DNA from 2 places in the Aquitalea magnusonii genome. Region 2 is predicted to be linked to the other one. Evidence: riboswitches for the same ligand, from Rfam matches in the RefSeq annotation. Region 2 holds a riboswitch; the other holds the start of a gene.

Region 1 (15,754 bases), 1.6 Mb from region 2:
CATTTTGACTTGCTGCGGCTGCATGCGCTGGAAAGGGCAGGGCAGGACCGGGTATACCGGGTATGGAGTGCCGCCGTCTCCACCGGAGAAGAGGCGTACTCGATCGCCATCACCCTGCTGTCGCTGCCGCAGCTTAACCGTAAGCGGCTGGAACTGGTGGCATCCGACATCGATACCCGGGTGCTCAGCCATGCCGCAGATGGCATCTATGATGCCGACCGCGCCAAGGCGCTGGACGAAGCCCAGCTCAAGCGCTTTTTCCTGCGCGGCGTTGGCCGTAATGCCGGCAAGATCCGCGTCCGGCGCGATGTGCGTGACCAGCTATCGTTTTACCAGTTCAACCTGATTGCCGCACAGTGGCCCGATATGGGGCGCTTTGACGTGATTTTTTGCCGTAATGTGCTGATCTATTTCGACAAGCCCACCCAGGCCGCCATCCTGCAGCATTTTGCCACTTGCCTGCAGCCGGATGGTTTGTTGTTCCTGGGGCATTCCGAAAACATCCAGCATCTGTGCGATGCCTTCCAGTCCTGTGGCCGGACCGCTTATCGCCTGGTAAACCCTGCGGTGCGAGGATGAAATGAATACGAGCAGCAGCCGTAAAATCAGAATCGTGGTGGTGGATGACTCGGCGCTGATCCGCAGCCTGCTCACCAGCATCATCAACGAAGCGCCGGACATGGAGGTGGTGGCCACCGCCTCTGATCCCATTGTTGCGCGCGAGCGCATCCGGGAAACCAATCCGGACATGATCACGCTGGATGTGGAAATGCCGCGCATGGACGGGCTGGAGTTTTTGCGCCGGCTGATGCGGCTGCGCCCGACACCGGTGCTGATGATTTCCTCGCTGACCCAGAGCGGATCGGAAACCACCCTCAGCGCGCTGGAGCTGGGCGCAGTGGATTTTCTGCCCAAGCCGACGCTGGATGTCAGCAACACCATGCAGTCCTATGCCGAGGATATCCGCGACAAGATCCGCATGGTGGCGGCAGCCCGTTTGCGCCGCCCGGCCCTGTTTGCCGCCGCCCCCCGGATTGCCTCGCCACGGCTGGCACCTAGCCTGCTGCGGCAAAATGCCATCATCGCGGTGGGGGCCTCCACCGGCGGTACCGATGCCATCAAGGAATTTCTCGACAAGCTGCCGGCCAACTGCCCGCCGGTGATGATTGTGCAGCACATGCCGGAAGGCTTCACCCTGTCCTTTGCCCGCCGCCTGGACAAGCTGTGTGCCATGCATGTGAAAGAGGCTGAGGACGGCGAACCGCTGTTGCGTGGCACTGCCTATATTGCCCCTGGCCATTCCCACATGCGGCTGGGCAAGGGCGCGCAGGGCTTTGTCATCGGCCTGGACCAAGGACCGCCGGTCAATCGCCATCGCCCCGCGGTAGATGTGCTGTTTGCCTCGCTGGCCACGCTGGCGGCTGCCCAGACCGTTGCCGTCATTCTTACCGGCATGGGCCGGGATGGCGCGCAGGGCATGCTGCAACTGCGCCAGGGCGGTGCCATCACCTTTGCCCAGGATGAAGCCAGTTGCGTGGTATACGGCATGCCGCGCGAGGCGGTGGCACAAGGCGGGGTGATGCATGTGCATCCGCTGTCGCAACTGGCTGACAAGGTCATGGATTGCCTGCGCCTGCCGCATGAGCGGGAGGGCATATGACGTATTCCGACCAGCCTGCAGAACGCCTGTATTTCGACCGCCAGTTTCAGGTGGAAGCCATCAAGATTCTGCCGGGCGAATATTTCGCCACTCGCCAGCCACTGATGCTCACCACCTTGCTGGGTTCCTGCGTGGCGGCATGCCTGATGGACCGCGTCGCCGGGGTGCATGGCATGAATCATTTCCTGTTGCCGCAGGGTAGCGACTGGCATAGCCAGACCGGCGTGCCGGCGCGCTTTGGGGTCAATGCCATGGAACTGCTGATTACCGATATGCAGAAACTGGGAGCCCAGCGCCAGCGGCTGGAAGCCAAGGTGTTTGGTGCCGGCAATGTGCTGGATGGCATGTCGGTGGTGAACATCGGCGAGCAGAACAGCGAGTTCATCCGTACCTACCTGAAAAGCGAGGGCATTCCCCTGTTGGCGGAGGATTTGCTGGGCAGCTTTGCCCGCAAGATTTTTTTCTTTCCCGGCGATGGCCGGGTCATGGTGCGCAAGCTCAAGGGCAGCCGCACCCTGGTGTCCAAGGAAGCCGCCTACCGCCAGCGGCTGGATCGGCAGACTGCTTCCCAGCCGGGCGGCGATATCGACCTTTTCATCTAGGCTTGGCGGCGCTTAGTCGCGTTGCAAATGTGGCAGCTTGTCGCTTACCTCGGCCCAGTCGGCGTGGTCGGGCAGCGGTGGCTTGCTGGCCGTGATGGAGGGCCAGCGTTTGGACAGCTCGGCATTCAGCTGAATGTACACTTGCTGGCTGGCAGGTACGTCGTCTTCGGCATAAATGGCCGAAACCGGGCATTCGGCCACGCATAGCGTGCAGTCAATGCACTCGTCCGGATCGATGGCGAGAAAGTTGGGACCTTCATGAAAGCAATCCACCGGGCAGACATCCACGCAGTCGGTGTATTTGCATTTGACGCAGGCATCGGTTACAACGTAGGCCACTTTTCCTTCCTCCAGATGATGATGTCCTCGCCATCAGGCATGCTGCGGGCAGTATGGCGGCAAGCTGATGGTCGGGCAGGGGCAGATCGGACTTGGATAATTCCGAGTGATTTACTCGGATATTATTCACCAAAAATCGCGCCGCTGCTTCCCCATTGTGATGTTGATTGCCAGAACTGTTGCCATGCCAGTCATTCCTTATCGCGGTCGCTTTGCTCCCAGTCCCACCGGCTTGCTACATGCCGGCTCCCTGATGACTGCCGTTGGCAGCTATCTGGAAGCGCGCTGTCGTGGCGGGGAATGGTGGGTACGCATGGAAGACCTGGACCCGCCGCGCGAGATGCCCGGTGCGGCGGACGATATCCTGCGCACGCTGGAAGCCTTCGGCTTTGAATGGGATGGCGAAGTGGTGTACCAGAGCCAGCGCCACCATCTGTATCAGGCCGCCTTGCAGCAATTGATAGACAGTGGCCATGTTTATCCCTGCAGTTGCTCGCGCAAGGAAATCACCAGCATCGCCCGCCGTGGCGTGGATGGCCATGTCTATCCCGGCTGGTGTCGTGACGGCTGCCGCAAGCAGCGTGAACACCATGCCTGGCGTTTGCGGGTGGATGATGTACCGGTCAGCTTTGCCGATCGGCTGCAAGGGGTGTACCAGCAAAACCTGGCCCACGATATCGGCGACTTCGTGCTGCTGCGCGCCGATGGTTTCTGGGCCTACCAACTGGCCGTGGTGGTGGATGATGCCGAGCAGGGCATGAGCGATATCGTGCGCGGTGCCGACCTGCTGGTGTCCACGCCGCGGCAGATCCATATCCAGCGCTGCCTGGGTTTGCCCACCCCCGGCTATTGCCACTTGCCGCTGTTGGTGAATGCGGCGGGGGAGAAGCTCTCCAAGCAAACCCTGGCACCGGCCATTGACCGGGCCGCCGTGGCCAAGGAACTGCGTCTGGCGCTGTGTCGGCTGGGCCATATCCCCCCGGCTGAGTGCCAGAGTGCCAAGGAGTTGTGGCAATGGGCCTGCGCTAACTGGTCGCTGGCGGCAGTACCCGCTGGGCCTTGCCAGCTTTGACCTGCGGTTCTGCTTGATTTTGCCCGGCCAGTGCCGGGCATGTTGTTATGCCGTGGTGGCTACCCCTTGTTCGCAGTCTTCCCTTCCTTCCTTCCTTCCTTCCTTCCTTCCTTCCTTCCTTCCTTCCTGCACTTTTTCTGATTTCCGACATGGTGCTGCGCTGGCAAACCGCCTAAACCATAGAGATGACCGCCTTGTTTTAGCGTCTGCCATCGCCTGCGGTGTGTCTTGCCGCAGTGCATGTTCAAAACCGCGACATGGAATTACATATGCGTAAATAACATATTTACAAAATAATTAAATACTAATATTGTGAAGCTCATACAGAACACGTTCTTTAACAGCTTCGATTTTCGGCCTCGATGGAGACAAGACCATGAGCGAGACCAAAGTAAAAAAAGCGGCATTGGGCGTGTGGATGTGTACCGCCCTGGTCGTGGGCAATATGATCGGTTCCGGTGTATTCCTGCTTCCCGCTTCGCTAGCCCCCTACGGGGGGATGTCCCTGATCGGCTGGGCAATCACCTCGGCTGGTGCCATTTGTCTGGCGCTGGTGTTTGCCCGGCTTTCCGCCATGATTCCCAAAGAGGGTGGCCCCTACGCCTATATCCATGCCGGCTTTGGCGACTTTGCCGGTTTCTGGATTGCCTGGGGTTACTGGATAGCCCTGTGGGCCGGCAACGCCGCCTTGGCGGTGGCCGCCACCAGCTATATGCAGGTGTTTTTCCCGCAACTGGGGCATGACAACCTGCTGGCAGCTGCCTTTTCCATCGGCCTGATCTGGACCGTTACCTGGATTAACAGCCGCGGTGCGCGCAGTTCCGGCCTGGTGGCGGTGGTGACTACCGTACTCAAACTGGTGCCACTGGCAGCCGTCACCTTTATCGGCTTCTTTTACATGCACCCGGAAAACCTGGTGTTCAACCCGCACGGCAAGCCCTTGTTGAGTTCGGTTTCCGCCACTATGGCGCTCACCCTGTGGGCGTTTCTGGGACTGGAATCGGCCTCGGTTCCCGCCGGTGATGTGGTCAACCCCAGCAAGACCATTCCGCGTGCCACCGTCATCGGCACCTTGCTGGCCACCGTGCTGTACATCCTGTCCACGGTGTCGCTGATGGGGGTGATGTCACCGGCCATGCTGGCCAATTCTCAAGCCCCGTTTGCCGATGCCGCCCGCCTGATGTGGGGCGACTGGGCCTACTGGGTGGTAGGGCTGGGGGCGGTGGTGTCCTGCTTTGGCGCACTCAATGGCTGGAGCCTGATGCAAGCCCATGTGCCCCATGCCGCCGCCAGGGACAAGCTGTTCCCGCGCCGCTTTGGCCAGACCAACCGCCAGGGTGTGCCGCTGTTCGGCCTGCTGCTGTCAAGCGGCCTGGTGACGGTGCTGCTGGCGATGAAATACGCGGGCGGGGAGGGCGGGGTGAAGATTTTTGAATTCATCATCCTGCTGGCCACGGCCACCACCTTGCTGCCCTATGCCTTCTGCGCGATGGCGCTGCTGGCCATCATGCTGATGCAGAAAGGCAAATACAGCCGGCGCGACTTTACCGCGCCGCTGATCTTCTCCTCCATCGGTTTTCTTTATGCGGTGTGGGCACTGTTTGGTGCCGGCGCCGAGATTGTGATGTGGGGAGTCCTGTTGTTGATGCTGGGTTTGCCAGTCTATGTCTGGCAGATCAAAGAACGTTACGAGACCGAAAACTGAAGCCAGCCTTTTGCTGTTCACTCCTTTGCGCCAGCAAGGGAGTGTACGGAAACAGGTTTATGCAATTACTGATTGAAAGGATTTCATCATGACCGGCAAATTTGGTGTTCATTCCGAATGTGGCAAGCTGCGCAGCGTGATGGTGTGCCGTCCGGGCCTGGCTCACAAACGCCTCACCCCCGACAACTGCCACGACCTGCTGTTTGATGACGTGATCTGGGTGGAACGCGCCCAGAAAGACCACGCCTACATGGTTGAGCAGATGCGCGCCCGCGGCATCCATGTGATCGAAGCCCACGACGCACTGGCCCAGGTGCTGGACGACAAGGCCGCCCGCAGCTGGCTGCTGGACCGCAAGGTCAAGGCTGACAACGTCGGGATCGGCATGCTGACCGACCTGCGCAGCTGGCTGGACGAAATGCCGTCCACCCAACTGGCCGAGCACCTGATCGGCGGCATCGCCAAGTTCGAACTGCCGTTCGACCCCAAAGGCCTGTTCGGCGGCTATCTGGACCAGTCCGAATTCGTCATCCCGCCGATTCCCAACAGCCTGTTCCAGCGCGACCCGTCCTGCTGGATCTACGAAGGCGTGACGCTCAACCCGATGTACTGGCCGGCCCGCCGTCAGGAAACCCTGATCCTGCAAGCCATCTACCAGCACCACCCGTACTTCGCCGGCAAGGTGAAGGTATGGTGGGGCGACTGCGACAAGAACCACGGCCCGGCCACGCTGGAAGGCGGCGACGTGATGCCGATCGGCAACGGCGTGGTGCTCATCGGCATGGGCGAACGCACCAGCCCGCAAGCCGTCGTGCAAGTAGCCCGCAATGTGCTGGGCAAGGAAGGCGGCGCCACCCGCGTGATTGCCTGCCAGATGCCCAAATCGCGTGCCGCCATGCACCTGGACACCGTGTTCAGCTTCCTCGATATCGACCTGCTGTCGGTGTTCCCGGACGTGGTCAACGAAATCGTCTGCACCAGCATCTACGCCGGTGACAAGGAAGGCGAAGTCCGCTTCGAACGCCACGACGGCGTGCCGTTTACCGAAGTGGTGCGCCAGGCCCTCGGCCTGAAGGAAGTCCACATCATCCAGACCGCCGGCGATGCCTACCAGCGCGAACGCGAACAATGGGATGACGGCAACAACGTGGTGGCCCTGGACCGCCGCGTGGTGGTGGCCTACGACCGCAACACCTACACCAACAAGCTGATGCGTCAGCACGGGGTGGAAGTGATCGAGATTCCGGCCTCCGAACTGGGCCGTGGCCGTGGCGGTGGTCACTGCATGACCTGCCCGATCATCCGTGACGAAGTGAAGATTTAAACCGCTGCCCCCGCAGCACACCAAGCACATCAATCTCGCCCGGTGGCGACGGCCAAGCCCGCCACCCGGCACCGAAACAAGGAGTGTTACCATGGCCTTCAATCTGCGCAACCGCAACTTCCTCCGCATGCTGGACTTCACCCCGCGCGAAATCCGCTACATGCTCGACCTGGCCCGCGACCTGAAACGCGCCAAGTACACCGGCACCGAACAGCAACACCTGAAGGGCAAGAACATCGCCCTGATCTTTGAAAAAACCTCCACCCGCACCCGCTGTGCGTTCGAAGTAGCCTGCTACGACCAGGGCGCCAACGTCACCTACCTCGGACCGTCCGGCTCGCAGATCGGTATCAAGGAATCGATGAAAGATACCGCCCGCGTGCTGGGTCGCATGTATGACGCCATCGAATACCGCGGCTTCGACCAGGACATGGTGGAAAACGAACTGGCCAAATTCGCCGGCGTCCCGGTGTACAACGGCCTGACCGACGAATGGCACCCCACCCAGATGCTGGCCGACGTGCTGACCATGTGGGAAAACAGCGACAAGCCGATCTCGCAAATCAGCTACACCTACCTGGGCGACGCCCGCAACAATATGGGCAACTCCTTGCTGGTGATTGGCAGCAAGCTGGGCATGGACGTGCGCATCGGCGCCCCGAAACACCTGTGGCCGACCGATGAACTGGTGGCCGAATGCCGTGCCATCGCCGCCAAGACCGGCGCCCGCATCACCCTGACCGAAGACGCCGCCGAAGCCGTCAAGGGCACCGACTTCATCCACACCGACGTGTGGGTATCGATGGGCGAACCGGCCGAAGTGTGGGCCGAACGCATCCGCCTGCTGAAACCTTACCAGGTGAATGCCGCGCTGATGGCTGCTGCACAGAACCCGCAAGTCAAGTTCATGCACTGCCTGCCGGCGTACCACAACAGCGAAACCAAGGTGGGCAAGGAAATTGCCGCGCAATACCCGGACCTGGCCAATGGCATTGAAGTGACCGAAGACGTGTTCGAAAGCGAAGCCTGCATTGCCTTCGAGCAAGCCGAGAACCGCATGCACACCATCAAGGCCATCCTGGTCGCCACGCTGGGCGATTAAGACTGGACAACGTGGCAAAGCCCCGCTGCGTTGTTGCGCCGCCTTGCCGTACGACCTGTACTGTCTGCGGCGGCGCGCCTGGCAGCAGCCGCTGCGCTGACTTTGCCACGTCGCCAGCGTGTAAGGCAAAACGCCGTGCAAGCAGCTGAATCACCTGAAGTTGAAGTCTGACAGCTATACCGTTTCACCCACCACGACGACACCCCCTTGCAGTCGTGGCGGCGGAATCCGCTCCCCCTCACTCAGGCGGATTCCACCCTCCGGCAGGTCATCCCCCGGTGACCTGCCGCCCCATCCGACACACACCGGCCTGCCACAGGCAGACCGGCCACGCCACTGTCCCGCACGCGCGGACAGGGCCAGAAAAGGAAACATCATGCGAGTCGTCGTAGCCCTGGGCGGCAATGCCCTGCAACGTCGTGGCGAAGCCATGACCGCTGACAACCAACGCGCCAACGTCAAGGTGGCCGCCGAACAACTGGCCGCCGTCACCCGGCTGGGCCACAACCTGGTGATGTGCCACGGCAACGGTCCGCAAGTCGGCCTGCTCGGCCTGCAAAACGACGCCTACGCCCGCCACGTCGACGGCAAAGTCACCCCCTATCCGCTGGATGTCCTCGGTGCCCAGACCGAAGGCATGATCGGCTACATGATCGAACAGGAACTGGGCAATGTGCTGCCGTTTGAAGTGCCGCTGGCCACCATCCTCACCCAGACCGAAGTGGACGCCGCCGACCCCGCCTTCCAGAACCCCACCAAGTTCGTCGGCCCGGTGTACAGCAAGGAAGAAGCCGAAGCGCTGGCTGCCAGCCACGGCTGGACGGTGAAAGCCGACGGCGACTACTACCGCCGCGTGGTACCGAGCCCGAAACCGAAACGCATCTTCGAACTGCGCCCCATCAAATGGATGATCGAAAAAGGCGCGGTCGTGATTGCTGCCGGTGGTGGCGGCATCCCCACCATGTACCAGGGCGACAAGCTGGTGGGCGTGGAAGCGGTGATCGACAAAGACCTGGCCTCCGCCCTGCTGGCCCGCGAAGTGGACGCCGACTACTTCGTCATCGCCACCGACGTGAAGAGCGTGTTTGTTGGCTGGGGCACCCCCGAAGCCAAGGCCATCCGCCACGCCCACCCGGACGAAATGGACAAGCTGGGCTTTGCCGCCGGCTCGATGGGCCCGAAAGTGGAAGCCGCCTGCGAATTTGCCCGCTTGACCGGCAAGCGTGCGGTGATTGGCGCGCTGGAAGACATCGAGAAGATCGTCAAGGGCGAAGCCGGCACCATCATCTCCACCGAGAAGAGCGGTATCGAGTGGTACTGAGCGAGGGCTGAAACACCTGCGGCGGCGTGGCGACGTCGGCTGAAGGGCAGGTGAGATGTGGATCAACAAGGGCTGCTGTGGCAGCCCTTTTGTTATGCCTGATCAATAATGAATAAATTGTGACAAGGAATTATTCGTATTTTTTCGATTACGAAAATAATGCAAAAACAACAGGATAGATCACTTCGCGTGAAGATATTCTTGGCTTGCCTTTGTCTTTATCTGCAACGATAATCGCCCCCATCATGCAGGAGAGAGTGGCCAATCGCGGCCACCGCCGAAGGCGCAAGCGCACCCGCAATCGCTCAGGCAAAAGGACTGCATCATCGGATATCACGTATCTGCTTTACTCTGGAGAGCGCTGCCCATGAAGGCAGCCACCGAAGGGGCTAACGGCGGCTGAAAATGCCCGCCGGAAAATCTCAGGTGTCAGGACAGAGGGGTGTTGTACCAAGACAGGCAAAACACCCCCTTTGCAAGGACGCACAGATGACGGCCCCGAAACGTACCCCCCTGTTTGACGCTCATGTCGCCGCCGGCGCCAAGATGGTTGATTTCGCCGGTTGGGAAATGCCCATCCATTACGGCTCCCAGCTGAAGGAACATGAGATCGTGCGCAGCGACGCCGGCATGTTCGATGTGTCCCACATGACCGTGATCGACATCACCGGCAGCGATGCCAAGGCCTGGCTGCAACAACTGATTGCCAACGACGTGGCCAAGCTGGGCTTTGAAGGCAAGGCGCTGTACTCCGGCATGCTGACCGAAGACGGCACCGTGGTGGACGACCTGATTGTCTACCTGACCTCCTACGGCTACCGCATGGTGGTGAATGCCGGTACCACTGATAAAGACCTGGCCTGGATGGAGAGCCACAAGGCCGGTTTTGATGTCTCCCTCAATGTACGTCGCGACCTGGCCATGCTGGCCGTGCAAGGCCCCAATGCCATTGCCAAGGTCTGTGCGGTAAAGCCGCAACTGGCCGACGCCATTCAATCACTCAAGGTATTCCAGGGCTTGCCTGCAGGCGACTGGTTCTTTGCCCGAACCGGCTATACCGGTGAAGACGGTCTGGAAATCATGATTCCGGCTGGCGAAGCCATCAACTTCTTCAATCAGCTGGTAGAGGCCGGTGTGGCCCCCATCGGCCTGGGCGCCCGCGACACCCTGCGTCTGGAAGCCGGCATGAACCTGTACGGCCACGACATGGACGAAACCGTGTCCCCGCTGCAGGCCGGCATGGGCTGGACCATCGCCTGGGAACCGGCCAGCCGTGACTTTATCGGCCGCAAGGCACTGGAAGCCCAGAAGGCCGCCGGTGTGCCGATGAAGCAGGTGGGCCTGGTGCTGGAAGGCCGTGGCGTGCTGCGTGAAGGCCAGAAAGTGGTGGTGGAAGGCGTGGGTGAGGGCATCATCACCAGCGGCACCTTCTCGCCCACCCTCAAGCATTCCATTGCCATTGCCCGCGTACCGGCCGCAACCGGTGCCGACGCACAGGTGGATTTGCGTGGTACGCTCACCGCTGTCCGCGTGGTGAAGATGCCGTTCGTGCGCAACGGCAAGAAAGTTTTCGAATAACAGCGAGCCGGGAAACACCGCACCAGCCTGCGCGCTGCGCTGCGGTTTCCCGCTCCCGTAACGGTTCAATCAATCCGAGGAGATTCAATCCATGAGCAATATCCCTGCCGAACTGAAATACGTTGCCAGCCACGAATGGCTGCGTCTGGAAGCCGACGGTTCCGTCACCGTGGGCATTACCGAACATGCACAAGAGCTGCTGGGCGACATCGTGTTCGTCGAGCTGCCGAAAGTGGGTGCCAAGCTGGCTGCTGAAGAGCAGGCCGGCGTGGTGGAATCGGTAAAAGCCGCTTCCGATGTATACGCCCCGATCGCCGGTGAAGTGCTGGAAGTGAACGCCGAACTGGAAGCCGCTCCCGAGCTGGCCAACAGCGAGCCCTATGGCGCTGGCTGGTTCTTCAAGATCAAGCCGGCCAATGCCGCAGATCTGGACAGCCTGCTGGATGCCGCTGGCTACGCCAAGGAAATCGGCGCCTGATTGCACGCTGTCAAAGCCTCGTGATGCTTACCATCGCGGGGCTTTTTCAGTTTCAGGCACAGCTCTTCATTACCGGACACCCACCATGACTCTTGCTTCCCTGTTTAACCGTAGCGAATTCATTGCCCGCCATATCGGCCCCTCCGATGCCGAGCGCAGCGAAATGCTGGCCGAAATCGGTGCCGCCTCGCTGGACGATCTGGTTGCCCAGACCCTGCCGGCCGACATCCGCCTGAACCGTGCGCTGGACCTGCCGTCCCCGGTGCCGGAAGCCGAAGCCCTGGCTGCGCTGAAAGAGGTGGCCAGCCGCAACATCGTCAACAAGTCTTTCATCGGCCTGGGTTATTACCCGGTGCTGACCCCCACCGTCATCCTGCGCAATGTGCTGGAAAATCCGGGCTGGTACACCGCTTACACCCCGTATCAGGCTGAAATCGCCCAGGGTCGTCTGGAAGCGCTGCTCAACTACCAGCAAATGGTGATGGACCTGACCGGTCTGGAAATGGCCAATGCCTCGCTGCTGGACGAAGCCACCGCCGCCGCCGAAGCCATGGCCATGGCGCGCCGTGTGTCCAAGAGCAAGTCCGCGCAGTTCTTTGTCGACAGCCGCGTGCTGCCGCAAACCCTGGACGTGATGAAAACCCGTGCCAAGTACTTCGGTTTCGAGCTGGTTTCCGGCCACCCGGAACAAGCCGGCAATGGCGACTACTTTGGCGCGCTGTTCCAGTATCCGGGTGAAGCGGGCGACCTGATCGACCTGACGCCCTACATTGCCGCCGTGAAAGCCAAGGGTGGTGTGGCCGTGGTGGCCGCCGACATCATGGCGCTGGTGGCGCTGAAGTCGCCGGCCGAAATGGGTGCCGACGTGGCCATTGGCAACACCCAGCGCTTTGGCGTGCCGATGGGCTATGGTGGCCCGCACGCTGCCTACTTTGCCTTCAAGGATGAAATGAAGCGCTCGGCACCGGGCCGCATCATCGGCGTGTCCGTGGATGCCAAGGGCAAGACAGCGCTGCGCATGGCGCTGCAAACCCGCGAGCAGCACATCCGCCGCGAAAAGGCCAACTCCAATATCTGTACCAGCCAGGTACTGCTGGCCAATATCGCCGGCATGTACGCGGTGTACCACGGTGCCGAAGGCGTCAAGCGCATTGCCAGCCGCATCCACCGTCTGGCCGCCATCTTCGCCCATGCGGTGACAAGCGCCGGTGGCAAGCTGGTATTCGACCGCTTCTACGACACCGTACAGGTGGAAGCGGCCAATGCCGACGCCATCTACGCCGCCGCCCTGGCTGCCGGTTATAACCTGCGTCGCGTGTCCGCCACCGTGCTGGGCGTGGCCTTCCACGAAGCGGCTACCGAGGCTGATCTGGCCACGCTGATCAAGCTGTTCACCGGCAAGGATGCCGACATCGCCGCGCTGGATGCCGCCGCTGCCGATGCCATCCCGGCCGGCCTCAAGCGCGAATCCGCCTTCTTCACCCACCCGGTGTTCAACACCCACCACAGCGAGCACGAGATGCTGCGCTACCTGAAGAAGCTGGAAAACCGCGACCTGGCGATGAATCACTCGATGATTTCGCTGGGCAGCTGCACCATGAAGCTGAATGCCACCAGCGAGATGATTCCCATCACCTGGCCGGAATTCGCCAATATGCACCCGTTTGCCCCGCGCGATCAGGCTGCCGGTTATCTGCAACTGATCGACGACCTGCAAACCCAGCTCAAAGCCATCACCGGTTTTGATGCCATTTCCATGCAGCCCAACTCCGGCGCGCAGGGCGAGTACGCCGGCCTGCTGGCCATCAGCCGTTACCACGAAGCGCGTGGCGAAGCGCAGCGCAATATCTGCCTGATTCCGCAATCGGCCCACGGTACCAACCCGGCCACCGCGCAGATGATGAACATGCAGGTGGTGGTGGTGAAGTGTGACGAATCCGGCAACGTCGACGTGGCCGACCTCAAGGCCAAGGCGGAGCAGCATTCGGCCAATCTGGCGGCACTGATGATTACCTATCCGTCCACCCACGGTGTGTTCGAACAGCCGATCCGCGAGATCTGCGACATCATCCACAGCCACGGTGGTCAGGTGTACATGGACGGTGCCAACCTGAACGCCCAGGTGGGCCTGTGCCGCCCGGCCGATATCGGTGCCGACGTGTCGCACATGAACCTGCACAAGACCTTCTGCATCCCGCACGGCGGTGGCGGCCCGGGCATGGGCCCCATCGGCCTGAAAGCCCATCTGGCCCCGTTCATGGCCAACCACGTGGTGGCGGAAGTGCCAGGTGCGCTTGCCGGTCAGACTGCGGTTTCCGCTGCGCCGTTCGGCTCGGCTTCCATCCTGCCCATCTCCTTCATGTATATCCGCATGATGGGTGCCGAGGGCATGAAGGCCGCCACCGAAAACGCCTTGCTGTCCGCCAACTACATGGCCAAGAAGCTGGGCGAGCATTTCCCTGTGCTGTATACCGGTGCCAATGGCCGTGTGGCGCACGAGTGCATCATCGACCTGCGCCCGCTCAAGGCCGCCAGCGGCGTGACCGAGGTGGACGTGGCCAAGCGCCTGATGGACTACGGCTTCCACGCTCCGACCATGAGCTTCCCGGTACCGGGCACGCTGATGATCGAGCCGACCGAATCCGAGCCCAAGGCCGAGCTGGACCGCTTCATTGCCGCCATGACCGCCATTCGTCAGGAAATCGACCAAGTGCAGAACGGCACCTGGCCGGCGGACAACAACCCGCTGCGCAATGCACCGCACAGCAAGGCTGACATCGCTGGCGACTGGGACCGTCCGTACAGCCGCGAAACCGGCCTGTTCCCGCTGCCTTATGTGCTGGAAAACAAGTTCTGGCCGAGTGTGAACCGTATCGATGACGTATACGGCGACCGCAATCTGGTGTGCAGCTGCCCCAGCACCGACAGTTATCTGTAAGCCAAGGCCGCCCGCCTGCGGGCCGGGCTGATGCCCTGAGCGCTGTTGCCAACCCCCGTCTGTGACGGGGGTTTTTCTTTTAATTCAATAGCATTTGCGCTTGAGCAAAGGCTCTAATCTGCGGCGTGGTTATAGTGGCGTCCGTGCGCTGGTCGCGCCAAGCTGCTTAAATCGTGAGCAGTCGTTAACGAAATAAGATTTATTTTAAGCTGATAGCTTAAAAAACGATGGATGATTGCTAGAATGAACGGCTAATTAATGGCAAATGGCAGTGTTGTCATGGCAGCTCTATTCATACTGGGGTAAGTCGAGAATCGATATGCAGCATGATGCAGTACCGTTTTCTGCGGAAACCATGGCGCGCTTTGCCTTGCTCGAAAGGCTGCGTCACCCGGTATGGGTGTTTGATATTGATGCGCGGCGCGTGTTCTGGGCCAACCAGTGCGCGCTGACGGTATGGGAGGCGGCCAGCCTGGAAGAGTTGTGCGCCCGCGATATGGGGCAGGACATGTCCGATTCCGTGGCGCGCCGGCTGCGGCAGTACCAAGCTGACTTCATCAGCCATGATGTGGCGTTTTCCGAAACCTGGACGCTCTACCCCAACGGCAATCCGCGCAGTCTGCAGGTGGTGTTCAGCGGCCTGCGGCATCAGGGCCGCATGCTGATGCTGTGCGAAGCCTTGGGCGAGTTGCAGGCCAATCCGGACACCCTGCGCAGCGCCGAGGCCCTGCTGCATTCCCCGGTTTTCATCACGCTTTATCAGGCCGATGGCCAGCCGCTGTACCGTAATCCCAGTGCGCGTGAACAGGTGCTGGACCCGGCCGAGCACTGGCAGGCGCGCTTTGTCGACCCGGCAGACCTGGCACTGCTGCAGCAGCAGCTTGAAGCACAGGGCAAAGGGCGGCTGGTGGCGCGGGTACTCACCCGTCAAGGAGAGCGCTGGCACGAAATCTCGGCCCGCCACTGCCGCGATGCCGCCTCTGGCGAACCGGCGTTGCTGGTCAGCGAAATGGATGTCAGCGAACTGAAGGAGGCCGAGGCCCGTGCCAGCCATCTGGCCATGCACGATATGCTGACCGGCTTGCCCAATCGCAATTTCGTCCAGCAGCATTACCCGGCCTTGCTGCAGCAGGCGCGAGAGCAAGGGCTGCAAGTAGCCTTGATGTGCATAGACCTGGACCGTTTCAAAAACATCAACGACAGTCTGGGCCATGGTTTTGGCGACTTGCTGCTGGTGCAGATGAGCGAGCGCCTGAAAACCCTGTTGCAGCCGGGACAGCAACTGGCGCGCCAGGGGGGAGACGAGTTCCTGCTGCTGCTGTCTGCACCCCAGGTCAAGGATGTGGCTGCCGGCATGGCGGCATCGATTGTGGAAACGCTGGGACGCCCGCTGTGGCTGCGCGGACAGGAGGTGCAACTGACGGCCTCGGTCGGCATCAGCCTGAGTGCCGATGGTGCCGACGATGTACAAAGTCATATGCGGCATGCTGATTTGGCCATGTACAGCGCCAAGGAGGCTGGCCGCAACGGCATCCATTTTTATGATGAGTCCATGGATGCGCGCGCCCGCTCACGGCTGGCGTTGGAGTACGAGATTCGCCGTGGTCTGGAAAACGGCGAATTCGAGGCCTTCTA
Region 2 (15,754 bases):
GGTCGATGTCGGCCAGCGTGGCCAGGATGAAGGGCAGGATGAAAGTCCAGCTGAACTTGAACAGCAGTGCTGCGGTGGCAAAGCGCGCCAGTGCCGGGTTATGCAGCAACAGCAGCATGGCCGCCATCATCATGGCAAAGCCGGCCAGCAGCAGTCGGGAGCGTGGCAGGCGGCGGCCAATCAGCGAGGCAGTACCGGCACCGGCCACACCCAGCAAGGTGGCGATGGCGAAGATATTGCCGCTTTGCTGTGGTGCAATGCCGGATTGCACGGCAATCTGGCCGACAAAGGTCCACACCCCGCTCAGGCTGATGTAAAACGCCAGCGTGGCGATGATGCCCAGTGCGGCCCGGCCCCGGCGTGGGCCGGAAGCGGCTGGTGCGTGTGTTGGGGCTGCGCCTTGCTGGCCCTGGGGAAAACAGCGCGCCAGCGGTGCGCACAGCGTCATCAGCAAGGCGAGGCTGATATAACAGGCGGCAATGCCGAAGCGGGCAAACAGTGTGGGCATCACCAGCAGCCCCACGGCACCCAGTGCCAGTTGGCCCATCACCCACAAGCCATAAGCGCGGTCGGGGTTGGGTAGGGTGGCGGCAGCGGACAGGCACAGAATCATCAGCGAACCACCGGCCAGCGCACTGACAAAGCGCAAGCTCAGCAGCAGCGGATAGCTGACGGTAATGGCTGACAGCAGGTTGGCCGCGATGAATACCAGCACCGCCAGCCAGGCGGCGCTACGCCAGTTGACGCGTGGCAGCCAGAACATGGCCGGCAGGGTGGCCAGGCTCATCGCCCCCAGTTCGGCGGAGAACAAGTTGCCGATAGCCACCGGCCCCAGTTGCAGCTGGCTGGCCAACTGGCTGGCGACGGCGGTGGCCATCATCAGCACGGCCGGGGCGATGGCGGCAAAACCGACAATGGCGGCCATGGCCGGACGCGCCTGGTGTGCCGGCGCGGCGAGCTTGGCGCTGGATAGTGTGTTCATGGTTTTTCCTCGGTAGTGGGTGATCCGTCGGGCGGATGTTCTTGTCGGGTAGTCAGCTCAGAAAACATGTACCAGACGCAACATGGCCTGGCTGCTGTCAAAGCTGTTGGTGGTGTGGGCATTGCGCGCCAGCATCAGCAGCAATTGGTCTTGCTTGCTGAGCCAGTGGCCCAGTTCGACGCCAAGCTGGGTACTGTTCTGCCGGGTGTCGGGCAGCTCCTGTCCATTCAGGCGCAAGGCCCCGCCACGGCTGTGGTACAGCCGCAGCGCGCCATAGGTGTCCGGCGTGAAGTCATAGGAGGCAAAGGCCTGCAGGCGGTACAAGGGCTGCTGTTGCAGGTTGTTGCCGAGATAGTTGTGGTTGTTGCCGTAGAACTGGGCTTCCAGCGAGGCCTCCAGCACCCAGTTTTTGCCTACGCCGCGGGTGTATTTGTAGAGAAAGGTGGCAGCCCAGCGGTTTGCTCCGGCGGAAACATCCGGGTGCCGGGCATCGTCATGCCCTTGCGGTGACAGGCCGGCGGGCAGGCCGGGGCCGGTCCACTGCGGCCACTCGGTCAGCAGCAGGTCGACAAAGCCGGGCTCGGCACAGTGCAGGGTGCCGTGCTGGTCGCACACTGCCATGGCCAGCCGTGGGCCGCCCAGGGTTTCGCGCAGCGCCTGCAGGGTGCGGATCTGGTTGATGGCCACGCTGGAGGCCAGGTGCGGCATCAGGCAGTAGCAGCAGGGGGGCGGTGCTAAATGGCCGGGATTTCGTCCCACAGATGGGTGATGAAACCGGCCACCAGCGGCGAGCTGTCGCCCTCGCGGGTGGCAATGCCCATGGCCAGATACGCGCCCTCGTCGGTCAGCGGGATATAGCGCACCCCCGGCAACTGCACGCAGTTCAGTGGCGAGGGCAGGATGGCGATGCCAAGGCCGGCCGCCACCAGGCCCACCTGGGTGGTGGCCTCACCCGCTTCCTGGGTGATGCGTGGCTCGAAGCCCTTGGCCTCGCACAATTGGCGGATGACCGTGTGCAGGCCGGTACCGGCGCTGCGCGGATAGCTGATCATGCCCTCGTCGCGCAATTGCCCCAGCGACAGGCTGGGCTCACCTGCCAGCGGGTGGTTGCTGTTGATCACCACCAGCAGCGGGTCGCGCCGCAGCTCCTGCACCACTATCCGGTCTGCCGGAGACAGGCCGTTGAAACGCACGAAGCCGACATCGATATCCTGCTGCTGCAAGGCGGAAAACTGGTCGGTGGTGAACATTTCGCGCAAGGTCAGCCGCACTGCCGGGTAGTGCTGGCGATAGGCATGCAAGGCGGCGGGCAGGATGGGAGTGAGCGGCAGGGAGGAGGTAAAGCCGATGCGCAACTCGCCCACCTCGCCACGCGCGGCGCGTCTGGCCTGTTCGGCGGCCTCTTCGGTATCGGCCAGAATGCGCCGCGCGCGTTGCAGAAATTGCTGGCCGGCGGCGGTCAGTTCCACCTTGCGCTTTTCCCGCAGAAACAGGGCCACGCCCAGCTCGGCTTCCAGTGCCTGGATTTGCTGGGACAAGGGCGGCTGGGCGATGTGCAGGCGTTCGGCGGCGCGGGTGAAGTGCAGTTCTTCGGCAACCGTGACGAAATAACGCAGGTGGCGCAGTTCCATATTGATACTTTTAAAGTATTAATAATTGAATAAAGATATATTGGACTGCTGTTTTGTCAAGGGCTAAGCTCGAATCCTGTATCACTGCTACCGGTTTCATCATGCCTCCCGATTCTGCTTCCTGTGCTGCTACGCTACATGCAGGCCCTGCTTCTGCACAGGAGAACACCATTTCCCCCAGCGCCCGCCTGCAAGCCGGTTCGCCCGCCTTTCGCGCTACTGCGCGTGCCATGTTTGTCGGCGGCTTCTGCACCTTTTCCATGCTGTACAGCATGCAGCCGCTGATGCCGATGTTTGCGCAAGACTTTGCCCTGAGCCCGGCTGCCGCCAGCAGCGTGCTGTCGGTGCCCACCACCGGCCTGGCGCTGGCGCTGATTCCGGCCAGCTTTCTGGCAGACAAGGTGGGGCGCAAGCCGGTGATGAATATCGCGCTGAGCCTGGCCGCGCTGCTGATGCTGCTGGCGGCTTTTGCCCCCGGCTTTCAGCAGTTTCTCTATCTGCGTGCCATTTTCGGGGTGGTGCTGGCCGGTTTGCCGGCCGTGGCCATGGCCTATCTGAGCGAAGAAGTGGAGCCCTTGTCACTGGGCCATTCCATCGGCCTGTATATCGCCGGTAATGCGCTGGGCGGTATGAGCGGGCGCTTTCTGGCCGCGGTGATTGCCGACCACTTTGGCTGGCGCGCAGCGGTGCTGGCGCTGGCCGTGCTGGGCCTTGCCGGTGCCATCGAGTTCTGGCGCAGCCTGCCGGATTCGCGCCATTTCAAGCCGGTGCCATTGAATATGGCCGAACTGCGGCGGGACGTGGGCAGCCATTTTGCCGACGGCGGCCTGCCCTGGTTGTTCCTGTCAGCCTTCCTGTTCATGGGCTGCTTTGTCAGCCTGTACAATTACCTGGGTTTCCGCTTGCTGGCCGCACCGTTCAACCTGAGCCACAGCGTGCTGGGCTTTGTGTTCTCGCTGTACATGGTGGGCATCTGGGCCTCGGCCTGGGTGGGGCGCATGGCCGACCGCTTTGGCCGTCGCAATATGTTGTGGCTGATGGTGGTGCTGATGGCCGCCGGGCTGGTGTGTACGCTGGCGGATTCGCTGTGGCTGATGGTGCCGGGCATTGCGCTGTTTACCTTCGGCTTTTTCGGTGGCCATTCGGTGGCCAGCAGTTGGATTGGCCGTCGTGCGCAACGCGGCAAGGCGCTGGCCTCGGCGTTTTACCTCACTGCCTATTATCTGGGTTCCAGTGTGGTGGGTTCCTTCTCCGGCCTGCTGTGGGGTATGGGCAAATGGAATGGTGTGGCGGCGATGATTGCGCTGGGCTTGCTGGCACTGCTGCTGATTGCCCTGCGGCTGCGCAAGCTGGAGCCGCTGGCGGTTTAGTTTCCAGACAGTGCCAGCCATGAAAAACGCCGTGGACAATATCTACGGCGTTTTTCATGACGGAGTGATTATTGGTAAGAGAAAGTATAGGTGGCAATGGCGGTTAAGCTTCCTGGTGTGATTGGGCCTGTCCGGATAAGTCTTGCCGTGAGTGGAATGGACTGGGTACCCGAGAGATTGTTAAATACAAGAAATTGATTTGCTGTACCAGGATTGGCAGAGTCAGGCCCGAATTTGACCAAGCTGCCATCTGCTTTGGTAATTTGCACGGCAACGCCCTTTGCTATTGAGCTGGGGACTAATGACAATCTATCGCTTCGGTTTGCTGTATTGGTATTGTCAGTCATTACCATGTAAGTGTTAATTCCACCAGGGCAGGTGAGCGAGATATTGAAATTGCTTGGCGTGGATGTGCTGCCGACAGCGCTTAGCTTGGTGATGTCTATCGAAGGAAGAGTAACGAAAATATTGTTGGTATTGACAGTGCAGGTAGCGGCGGTCACTGTCAAGGTTGCGCTCTTCAAGAAGATCGGGCTGGATCCTGCGGCAAGAACCGTAGGGCCATCACGCATTTGAATTGTTCCAATTTGTTGACTGGGAATATTGGTGATGCCACTCTTTAATGGACCTGTGATGACATAGCGGAATAGATATTTTACACCCAGGGTTTTACCACCATCAGTAGTGGAGAACATTTGTAGTGCTGTACTTCCTAATGGCGTCAAGACTTTGTTTGGATCGGCTGCGCCAAGAATATAACCAATGCCTTGTGCTCCTGTAGGGAATACCGGATAGGTTACTCCATTTAGTGTGTAGGTAAAGCCATTTAGCGGTGTTTTGCTGGAAATTATCCAAGTTTGAGGGTTGTGTGAATCTGATGAGATATAGGTGATGCCGGGGCATGAAAAGAAAGAATAGTCTGTCGCAGAGTCTGACCAACTGGCAAGTGAAGTTCCTGGACTCAATGTATTCGCGGGGCCACTCCAACTTATGGAGCTGTTGTTGATATTTAATGTTTTGTAAACCAGGTTTCGCCAGGAAGGTCCTGTGGGATCGTAGCACATTACATTGGCGGCGATGTTTTTGCTTGTGGAAAGTAAAAATAATGCAATGAATATTTTTGACATTAATTTCATGAAAAATTGATCCTCGATTTTTATGAAATCATTGTAGATTTATCGCCGGGAAGAAATTTATTATTTTTACATGTATTATTCTTGCATGTAATGCAGAATTTTCTGTACGTATAGTTTTGTGGAGTATAAACAAAACGCCGTGGACACAATGCCACGGCGTTTTGTGTTTTGGCCCGCAGGCCAAGGTGCGGGTATCAGCACTCCACTACGTTGACCGGTACTTCGATCACATTGATGGCCAGGCCGCCACGTGCGGTTTCCTTGTACTTGGTGCTCATGTCGCGGCCAGTGTCGCGCATGGTCTTGATTACGCGGTCCAGCGACACGCAGTGCTGGCCGTCGCCGCGCAAGGCCATGCGCGCGGCATTGATGGCCTTGATTGAGGCCATGGCATTGCGCTCGATGCACGGCACTTGCACCAGGCCGCCCACCGGGTCGCAGGTGAGGCCCAGATTGTGTTCCATGCCGATTTCCGCCGCGTTTTCCACTTGTTCCGGCGTGCCGCCCATCACCTCGGCCAGCGCACCGGCCGCCATCGAGCAGGCCGAGCCCACCTCGCCCTGGCAGCCTACTTCGGCACCGGAGATGGAGGCATTGAGCTTGAACAGGATGCCGATGGCACCGGCGGTCAGCAGGTAGCGCACGATGCCGTCTTCGCTGGCACCCGGCACAAAGCGGGCGTAGTAATGCATCACCGCCGGGATGATGCCGGCGGCACCGTTGGTGGGAGCCGTCACCACACGGCCACCGGCGGCGTTTTCTTCGTTCACCGCCAGTGCGTACAGATTCACCCAGTCCATCACCGTCAGCGGGTCGCGCAGCGCGGCTTCCGGTGCGGCCAGCAGCTTCTGGTACATGTCGGCGGCGCGGCGTTTTACCTTCATGCCGCCGGGCAGGGTGCCTTCGCGCTGGCAGCCGCGTTTGACACAGGCTTGCATCACGCCCCAGATGGTGAGCAGGTCGCGGCGCACTTCTTGCTCGCTGCGCCAGGCCAGTTCGTTTTCCAGCATGATCTGGCTGATGCTCTTGCCCTGTTCCTTGCACAGTGCCAGCAGTTCGGCGGCGGTATTGAACTGGTGTTTGAGTTCGGTAACGCCCGGCGGGGTAAAACCGGCTTCGATGGCCGCTTCATCCACCACAAAGCCACCGCCTACCGAATAGTAGGCGCGCTTGGACAGGCTGTTGCCGTCGGCGTCGAAGGCTTCAAAAATCATGCCGTTGGGGTGGTAGGGCAGGGTTTTGCGCTTGTGCAGGATCAGGTCGTCCGGCTCATTGAAGGCAATGGCCTGCGTGCCCAGCAGCTTCAACTGTTTTTCGCGGCGGATGGTGGCCAGGATATCCGGCACGGCGTCGGTATCCACCATGTCGGGCAGTTCGCCCGCCAGGCCCAGCAATACTGCAGTGTCCGAACCGTGGCCCTTGCCGGTGGCACCCAGTGAGCCATACATCTCGCTGCGCACGCGGCGGGTGGCTGTCAGCAGGCCGTCTTTTTCCAGCCGGGCGACAAACTGGCGCGCGGCGCGCATCGGGCCGACGGTGTGGGAGCTGGACGGGCCGATACCAATCTTGAACAGGTCAAAAACACTGATTGCCATGATGTTCTCTTGTCTGATGCAGGCAGTCCGCCGCGCGGGCCGCCGGTGTTGCGGGTAGGGGGCTGTCGTCTGCGGGGAGACAGCCTGTGTGTCATACCTTAGCGTGTCATGCTTGCTGCAGGCTGACTGTTCTGCTTCCGGCCATCAGGCGTCGTGAAGCGTCAAGTTGCTTGCGGGGGGCCAGACAGGCGTGGGTCTGTGGCGGCAGGCGGGCGGGCCGAAGCAGGCAGGGACCGTCGCTTGCCAGCCCACCGGGCAAACCTGCCCTGGCAGACTTCACGCGGCGCAGCCCCCTCTGTCCTTTTGCCTGAGAGATTGTGATCGCGGGGCGATCTTCCTTCGGCGAGACCGCAGGGCAGATGCCCGGGTCTTCTCTCCAGAGAGCCAGACGATGGTGCAGTTCTTTTGCCTGAGAGTTTCTGGGGCGATACCCCTTCGGCGTCACCGCTGGGGTGATCTCTCCTGCGCCATCCAGTACGGCTGGCTGGCACTGTAGATAAGCCGGGAATGGCTGTCAACGCCAATATTGACGCGGGTTTTGATGTGCGCTTGCAGCATGCGGCGGGCAAATGCAAAAAGCCGCCTGCAAGCTGCATGGCGGCTGGAAGTGGCGGCGTAGAAAATCAGTTGGCCACGGTAAAGCGCTGGCGGCTGTGACGCGGGGTTTGGGCTTCATCGGCAATGGCCACGGCCAGGTCGGCCACGCTGATGCCGGCGGGCTGGTCGCCATCCATCAGCAGTTCATCACCGCCCAGACGGTACTGGCCGCTGCGCTCGCCCGGTGCCAGCAGAGCCGGCGGCGACAGGAACACCCAGTCCAGCACGGTTTCCTGTTGCAAGTCTGCCAGCGCCTGGCGGGCGCCTTCCGCGCCTTCCTTGTATTCGGCGGGGAAGTGCGGGGTGTCGATCAGTTGCACGCCCGGTGCCACATACAGGCTGCCGGCACCGCCTACTTCCAGAAAGCGCGGGACACCGGCCTGCTTCACGCCGGCCACAATGGCGGCATGGCCCTTGAGGAAGAGGGCGCGGATGTCGCTCTTGTCCCAGCCCGGATTGAAGGTGCTGATCACCATATCGTGTCCGGCAACCGCCTGGGCAATGGCGGCGGCATCGTAGGCATCGGCCTTCACCGCCGTTAGTTGCGGGTGGCTGGGCAGGCGTTCCGGACGGCTGACAATGGCCGATACCTGGTGCTGGCGTGCCAGCAGTTCTTGCAATACGGCGGAGCCGACAAAGCCGGTGGCACCAATCAGAGCGATTTTCATCTTGCTTTCCTTTCGTATAGTGGATGGATTGCAGTGTAATAGCTTGCTGCATGGCTGATAATCGGGCAATACTGGTATTGATAAATTAGCAGGACTTAACAATATGGATATCTTGCGCCGCATGGCCGTGTTTGCCACCGTGGTGGAGCAAGGCTCGATGGTGGCGGCGGCACGCACCCTGAGTATGACACCATCGGCGGTCAGCCAGCACATCAGCAAGCTGGAGTCGGAACATGGCGTGTCCTTGTTGCACCGCACCACGCGCAGCCTCACCCTGACCGAAGCCGGCAGCCTGTTCTATCAGGGCTGTGCCGACATGCTGGCTGCTGCCCGGCTGGCCGAGCAACGCCTGAGCGAGCTGCGCGATGCCCCGGTGGGCGAATTGCGCCTGTCAGCTCCCACCGGCTTTGCCGGACCGATGCTGACCGAGGCGCTGGCTCCGCTGCTGGCGGCCTATCCGCGCCTGAGCCTGAAGCTGTTTTTCCATGACGAAATGATTGATCTGGTACAGCACCGCATCGATCTGGCCTTGCGCGCCGGCGATCTGAAAGACTCCTCGCTGGTGGCGCGCCATCTGGCGGACTGGGAAAGCGTGCTGTGTGCCGCACCGTCTTATCTGGCGCGTCATCCTGCCATCACCACCCCGGCGCAACTGGAACAGCACCAATGGGTGATGCTGGACCATGAACGCAGTCAAACCTGGCTGACCATGGAAAATAGTGCCGGTGAGGTGGAACGGCCGCTGGTGGCGCAGCGGGTCAGCAGCAACAATATTCTGGCGGCGCGGCAGTTTGTGCTGGCCGGCATGGGCTTGTCCATCCAGCCGGAACCGGAAGTGCGGCAGGAACTGGCCGATGGCCGACTGCTGCGGGTATTGCCGCAGTGGCGTTTGCCGGCGCTGGGCATTTATGTGGTGACGCCACGGCGTGATGCCCAGCCGGCAAAAGTGCGCTACGCCATCGAAGCCTTGCGCCAGCGCATGCAGCACAAGACCGGGAGTGGTGCATGAGTGCTGCCGCACTGCATCTGCTACAGCAGCGCCTGCATGAGAGTAACTACCTGTTGCTGGACGGGGCGCTGGCCACCGCGCTGGAGGCGCGCGGTTTTGATCTGGCCGACCCGCTGTGGTCGGCACGCGTGTTGCTGGAAGCGCCACAGGCAATCGGCCAATTGCATCTGGACTATCTGCAGGCCGGGGCCGACATCATCACCACCTCCAGCTATCAGGCCAGTTTTGAGGGCTTTGCCCGGCGCGGCCTGGACCGGCAGCAAGCCGCCGGGCTGATGCAGTTGTCGGTTGATCTGGCCTTGCAGGCACGTCAACGCTTCATGGCAGAACAGCCAGAAACAGTGACAGCGCCGCTGGTGGCGGCGTCAGTCGGGCCTTACGGGGCCATGCTGGCGGATGGCTCGGAATACCGGGGTGATTATGGCCTGAGCGTGGCGCAGCTGATGGATTTCCACCGGCCACGGCTGGCGGTGCTGGCCGCCAGCGGGGCCGATTTGCTGGCCTGCGAAACCATTCCCTGCCCGCAGGAGGCCGAAGCGCTGGCGCGCTTGCTGCAGCAGGAATTTCCCGCCACGCCCGCCTGGATCAGCTTCAGTTGCCGCGATGCACAGCATGTATGGCAGGGCGAACGCTTGGCCGACTGCATGGCCATGCTGGCAGCCGTACCGCAAGTGGTGGCGCTGGGGGTGAACTGCAGCGACCCGCGCTGGGTGGCTGCGCTGCTGCAACAGGCGGCCAGCGTGACCGACAAACCGCTGCTGGCCTATCCCAATTCGGGTGAGCAGTGGGACGCTGAGCGCAAGTGCTGGCATGGGCAGGCCAGCCCGGCCCGCTTTGCCGCACAGGCCAGGCGCTGGCACCAGGCAGGGGCCAGGCTGATTGGCGGCTGCTGCCGTACCGGGCCGGCATATATTGCGGCGCTGCGTGCCGCCCTGGATGGCGCAGCCTGAGAGGCCAACCGCCGGTGATGGACCGGCTGCCGCGTTCCGGGCGGGCAGATACTGGCCGTGGCTTCAAATCTTGCGGGTACAGGGTTCGTGTTCCATGGCAGTGAGGATGTCCATCACCTCTGCCGAGGCATCCTCCATGCGGCGCAAGGCCTGCTGTGCCTTGGCAAAGTCCTTGGCATGGAAGGCGTCCAGTGCCTCCTTGCCGAAGTTGTGTACATTGGCGTGCGGTGCTTCCAACTGGGTGTAGTTGTTATTGCCCTTGCATTCCTGCGCACCACGGCCTTCGTAGTACCACTTGCCCAGGCGGCAGTGCTGGTGCGAGGACACCTTGTCCGATGACAGGTCGTGATAGCCGATGAAGGCCTTGTAGATGTCCAGCTTGAACACGATGTGATCCAGCTTCACCACCTCCATGAAGCTGGTGTTGGTACCCTGGGCAATCACCCGTGCCATCTGTTCGCTGACATCCACCATGCTGCGGATGGCATTGGCTGTTGCCACGCCGGTTTCGCGATAGCCGGCCACCTGGCTGGCCGCTTCGGTCACCTGTTGCTTGGTGCTGTGCGAGGCACCTTCCACATCGCCCACCAGGCTGGAAATCTCATTGGTGGCATTGGCCGTGCGTTCGGCCAGCTTGCGTACTTCGTCCGCCACCACGGCAAAGCCACGGCCTTGTTCACCGGCACGGGCGGCTTCGATGGCCGCGTTCAATGCCAGCAGATTGGTCTGGTCGGCCACATCCTTGATCAGCTGCACAAACTGGCGGATCTGCCCGGTCTTGCTGTTGAGCGAGTCCATGGATTCAGCGGTTTTCTGTTGTGCCTGGGCAATGTCATCAAAGCTGTTGGCCAGGGTATCCACTGCGCTGCGGGTGCCATGCAGGGTGGTGACTGCATCGGCGGCGGCCCCGAAATTGTTTTCCATCAGGCTGGCCAGTTCGGCAAACGAGGCGCGGATGCTGGCCAGGCTGCCGCAGAAGTCGCCAAAGGGTTCGATATAGCTCTGGCTGCGCTGCCCGGTAAGCTGTAGCTGCTGCAATTGCTGCTCGGCTTGCTGGCGTGCCTGTTCGCTGTCCCGTAGTTGCTGCTGGCTGTGTTGCAGCGCATTTTCCAGTTCACTCACCCGGTCTTGCAGTTGTTGTATGTGCTTTTTGTGGCTTGAACCAAACATTAAACGAGTCTCCGAGTGCCAATAAGGTTTTATTTAAAGATTTATGCATTTATCTTAAACACTTTGCCGTGTTCTGCCGTGCGCTGACAAAGTTAAACCATGTGCCGCCGTGCGCTTGTCCAGCGTGATTATGCAGATGTACTTGCAGTTGAATGTTGCTTTTTAAATTTCCTGATTTAAATCTTAAGCTCGCAGCGTGGGCAGGGCCTTGCGTCACGTCAGATGATTTTGATAAAGCCAGTGTTGCTTTGGTCTGGTAAATGGCGCAGTCAATGGCATGTTTCTGATAAGTAATTCATTTTTTCTTGCTTAGTTTTCCCGGTGCCGCTTGCTAGATTGCTCACCATCCAACACATAGCCAACTGCGGAAAACACCATGAAGCATTACGCCAAGACTGTCCGTCTCTCCCTGATTGCAGCCTCTCTTGCCTTGCTGGGCAATCTGGCTCACGCCGCCGACACCGTCACCATCGCCTACCAGACCGGTATCGATCCCACCAAGATTCCGCAAGCCGATGGTGCCTATGAAAAAGCCACCGGCAGCAAGATTAACTGGCGCAAGTTTGAAAGCGGTTCGGAAGTGATTGCCGCCGTGGCCTCGGGTGACGTGGTGATCGGCAACCTGGGCTCCAGCCCGCTGGCCGCCGCCGCCAGCCGTGGCCTGCCGATTGTCACCTTCCTGGTGGCCGATGAAATCGGTGACGCCGAGGCACTGGTGGTGCGCAATGGCAGCAAGATTGCCAAGCCGCAGGACCTGATCGGCAAGAAAGTGGCCGTGCCCTATGTGTCCACCACCCATTACAGCCTGCTGGCCTCGCTCAAGCATTGGAATGTGGATGCCAGCAAGGTGAATGTGCTGAACCTGCGCCCCAGTGAAATCACTGCGGCCTGGCAGCGTGGCGACATTGATGCCGCCTATGTATGGGACCCGGCACTGGGCAAAATCAAGGCCAACGGCAAGGTGCTGACCAGCTCGGCCCAAGTGTCCAAGTGGGGCGCGCCGACTTACGATATCTGGATCGTGCGCAAGGACTTTGCCGAGGCCCATCCGGAATTCGTCAACAAGTTTACCAAGGTGTCGCTGGACGCCATCGCCGGCTATGTGGCCAACCCCAAGGCCTTTATTGCCAACAAGGACAATATCGACAAGATCAGCCGCCTGACCGGTGCCGCCGCACCGGACGTGATTGCCGGCCTGCAGGGCAACCGCTTCCTTACCCAGAAGGAGCAGATTGCCCTGCTGCAAAAGCCCTTTGTGCAGGCCGTAGCCAATACCGCGGCCTTTTTGAAGTCGCAGGGCAAGGTGGACAGCCTGCAGGCTGATTACAGCCCCTATGTGAGCAATCAGTTTGTGAAGGCTGCGAAATAATCATGGCCATCCTCTCCGCCAACAAGGTGAGCGTGCGCTATCCCGGTCAGGACCGGCCCGCCTTGTCCGAAGTGTCGCTGGACATCGGTCCGGATGACCTGACCGTGGCACTGGGGCCGTCCGGCTGCGGCAAGACCACCTTGCTGAACCTGTTTGCCGGATTTGTCCAGCCGGATGGCGGCGAGGTGCGCTTTGGTGAAGCCCGGGTGACCGGGCCGGGTGCGGACCGCGCCGTGGTGTTTCAGCACGACGCCTTGCTGCCCTGGCTTTCCGTGCGCGACAACGTGGCGTTTGGCTTGCGCCTGCAAGGCGTGGCCAAGGCCGAACGGCTGGCGCGGGCTGACGAGGTGCTGCGCCTGGTCGACCTGCCGGAGGCCGGCAGTCGCTATAGCTGGCAGCTATCCGGCGGCCAGCGTCAGCGCGTGGGGATTGCCCGTGCGCTGGCCAGCCACTCACAGGTATTGCTGATGGACGAACCCTTCGGCGCACTGGATGCCTTTACCCGCGAGCAAATGCAGGAGCTGCTGCTCAAGGTGTGGCAGCAGGCGCGGCGACGCATTTTCCTGATTACCCACGATATCGAAGAGGCGCTGTTTCTGGCTACCGAACTGGTGCTGATGTCGCCGGGGCCGGGCCGCATTGTCGAAACCCTGCGCCCGGGCTTCAGCCAGCGTTACCGGGCGGGTGAGTCGGCGCGGGCCATCAAGTCCGATCCGGCCTTCATCGCGCTGCGCGAGCAATTGCTGGCCACCCTGTTCGACCATCGCCGTCAGGCCGAGGAGATTGCCGCATGAATGCACTGGAACAGACACTGGAACAAAAACTGGCTGATGTTGCCGTCAGCAACACCGTACCGGACGAACTGCCGGTCAGCAGCCCGCGCGCTGGTAGCTCCCGCTGGCGGCAATACCGTCGCGGCTGGCTCAGCCTGATCAGCCTGCTGGCGGTATTGGGCGGCTGGTGGGGACTGTCGCACAGCGGCATTGTGCCGCCCTTGTTTCTGCCTGCGCCGGAAGCGGTGGTGGCCAAGCTGATCACCGTCAGCACCCAGGGTTTCATGGATGCCACCTTGTGGCAGCACCTGGCGGCCAGCCTGCAGCGCATCGTGCTGGCCTTGCTGGCTGCGGTGCTGCTGGGTATTCCGCTGGGGGTGCTGATGGGCGTCAGCCCGGTGGCGCGTGGCTTGCTGGACCCGCTGATTGAAGCCTATCGCCCGGTGCCGCCGCTGGCCTATCTGCCGCTGATTGTCATCTGGTTCGGCATCGGCGAATTGTCCAAGGTGCTGCTGATTTTCCTGGCGGTACTGGCCCCGGTCATCATCGCCACCAGCCACGGCGTGGTACAGGTCAGCCGTAACCGCCTGCGTGCTGCGCAGACGCTGGGTGCCAGCCGCAGCCAGTTGCTGTGGTTTGTCATCCTGCCGGAGGCTCTGCCGGAAATCCTCACCGGCATCCGCATCGGCCTGGGTACCGGCTGGTCCACCCTGGTGGCGGCCGAGCTGGTGGCTGCCACCCGCGGGCTGGGTTTCATGGTGCAGTCGGCAGCGCAGTTCCTGGTGACGGATGTGGTGATTCTGGGCATCGCGGTGATTGCGGTGATTGCCTTTGCGCTGGAGCTGGGCTTGCGCCTGTTGCAGCGACGACTCGCCCCCTGGCATGGCCAGCTGGATTGAAGATTTCATGGCCGCTGCCTGTGGTGGCGGCCAGAACCGAATGATGCAAGGAATAGAAGATGAGTCTGACTCTTACCCGTTTGTCCCCGGCGCTGGGCGCGATTGTCGAAGGTGTGGATCTGGCGCAGCCGCTGACTGACAGCTTGCAGCAGGAGATACAGCAGGCGCTGCTGCAACATCAGGTGCTGTTCTTCCGTAATCAGGACATCAGCCCGCGCCAGCAGCGCGACTTTGCCGCCCGGTTTGGTGATCTGCACACCCACCCCATCTACCCGCAACACCCGGATGCGCCACAGGTGATGATTCTGGACACCGACGCTTTCGACCTGAAGGACAATGCCATCTGGCACACCGATGTCACCTTCATCGAAACCCCGCCGGCCGCTGCGGTGCTGGCGGCGCGCTTGCTGCCGGAGTTCGGCGGTGACACGCTGTGGGCCAGCAGCTTTGCCGCCTGGGATGCGCTGTCCGACCGGCTGAAAACCTTGCTGGAAGGGCTGACTGCCACCCATGACTTCACCAAGACTTTCCCGCTCAAGCGCTTTGGCCTGACCCCGGCCGACCGGGAAAAATGGGAACAGACCCGGCGCGACAATCCGCCGCTGAGCCATCCGGTGGTGCGCACCCATCCGGTGAGCGGGCGCAAGGGCTTGTTCGTCAATGGCGGTTTCACCACTGAAATCAACGAGTTGCCGGAAGAAGAGGGCGCGGCCTTGCTGGCCTTCCTGCTCGCCCATCAGGCGCGGCCGGAATTCACCATCCGCTGGCGCTGGCAGGCTGGCGATGTGGCGTTCTGGGATAACCGCTCCACCAGTCATTATGCGGTGGACGATTACCGCCCCAACCGTCGCATCATGCACCGGGCGACGATTCTGGGTGACAAACCCTTCTGAACGACAGAATGTGAGTCAGCCAAACAAAAAACTACCCTGCGGGGTGGCTTGAGATTATTGACAACCCCTCTCGCTTTCTGGATAGAAAGCGAGGCTCCCTTGCAGGGCAAGGGCGGGGGGATTGGGAATAGATGGGAAGGCTGCGGAATCTAAGAGTTAGTCGAAAGGCCCGGCTTTGCCGGGTCCAGTACAAGCGCACCAAATAACTTTGTCAGCAGCCTGGAGCCACCCCTTGGGGTGGCTTTTGCATGGTGCGTCGCGCAAGACTTATTCGACAAAGCGCATCTTGAACAGACGGCCCTTGATCTTGCTCACAGCCAGCTGCTCGAAGGCTTGCTGGGCGATGTCGCGCTGCAGGGCGACAAAGCTGGCACCTTCCAGCACATTGATCTTGCCTACATGGCTGCCGGCAATGCCGCCGTCACCAGTCAGCGCGCCCAGAATGTCGCCGGGGCGCAGCTTGTCACGTTTGCCACCGGCAATTTCCAGCGTCACCATGGCCGGAATCAACTGGCCGCCCGGTGCCGGGGTCAGCTCGTCCACGTCGGCCCAGGTGAGCGGGGCTTTCTGGTAATCCTCGATCTGCACCAGACGGCGGGCATCGTTGTCGCAGGTCAGCGTCATGGCCAGGCCATGCAACTCGCCGCGGCCGGTGCGGCCAATGCGGTGGATGTGTACTTCCGGGTCGTGGCTCACGTCCACGTTGATCACC

What was found. A riboswitch is a leader RNA that binds a small molecule or an ion and turns the genes downstream of it on or off. The one in region 2 is predicted to bind glycine.
Region 1: it holds a riboswitch for glycine, as region 2 does, so the genes downstream of both, gcvT (glycine cleavage system aminomethyltransferase GcvT) here and DLM_RS07150 (L-serine ammonia-lyase) in region 2, are expected to answer to the same signal.

What each region holds. Positions count from the first base shown of each region.
Region 1 is NZ_AP018823.1:3,048,412-3,064,165, reverse strand. It holds gene DLM_RS14580 (CheR family methyltransferase) at 1-579, shown strand, start outside; gene DLM_RS14575 (protein-glutamate methylesterase/protein-glutamine glutaminase) at 581-1,660, shown strand; gene cheD (chemoreceptor glutamine deamidase CheD) at 1,657-2,262, shown strand; gene fdxA (ferredoxin FdxA) at 2,275-2,601, opposite strand; gene gluQRS (tRNA glutamyl-Q(34) synthetase GluQRS) at 2,786-3,673, shown strand; gene DLM_RS14555 (amino acid permease) at 4,050-5,378, shown strand; gene DLM_RS14550 (arginine deiminase) at 5,467-6,702, shown strand; gene DLM_RS14545 (ornithine carbamoyltransferase) at 6,794-7,804, shown strand; gene arcC (carbamate kinase) at 8,181-9,125, shown strand; glycine riboswitch at 9,364-9,456, shown strand; glycine riboswitch at 9,467-9,573, shown strand; gene gcvT (glycine cleavage system aminomethyltransferase GcvT) at 9,615-10,703, shown strand; gene gcvH (glycine cleavage system protein GcvH) at 10,795-11,181, shown strand; gene gcvP (aminomethyl-transferring glycine dehydrogenase) at 11,267-14,119, shown strand; gene DLM_RS14520 (putative bifunctional diguanylate cyclase/phosphodiesterase) at 14,439-15,754, shown strand, end outside.
Region 2 is NZ_AP018823.1:1,462,535-1,478,288, forward strand. It holds gene DLM_RS07125 (MFS transporter) at 1-982, opposite strand, end outside; gene DLM_RS07130 (transporter) at 1,040-1,690, opposite strand; gene DLM_RS07135 (LysR family transcriptional regulator) at 1,717-2,613, opposite strand; gene DLM_RS07140 (MFS transporter) at 2,715-3,983, shown strand; gene DLM_RS07145 (fimbrial protein) at 4,052-5,119, opposite strand; gene DLM_RS07150 (L-serine ammonia-lyase) at 5,314-6,714, opposite strand; glycine riboswitch at 7,102-7,189, opposite strand; gene DLM_RS07155 (NAD(P)-dependent oxidoreductase) at 7,338-7,979, opposite strand; gene DLM_RS07160 (LysR family transcriptional regulator) at 8,083-8,988, shown strand; gene mmuM (homocysteine S-methyltransferase) at 8,985-9,938, shown strand; gene DLM_RS07170 (methyl-accepting chemotaxis protein) at 10,002-11,108, opposite strand; gene tauA (taurine ABC transporter substrate-binding protein) at 11,485-12,477, shown strand; gene tauB (taurine ABC transporter ATP-binding subunit) at 12,480-13,271, shown strand; gene tauC (taurine ABC transporter permease TauC) at 13,268-14,149, shown strand; gene tauD (taurine dioxygenase) at 14,209-15,042, shown strand; gene dbpA (ATP-dependent RNA helicase DbpA) at 15,310-15,754, opposite strand, start outside.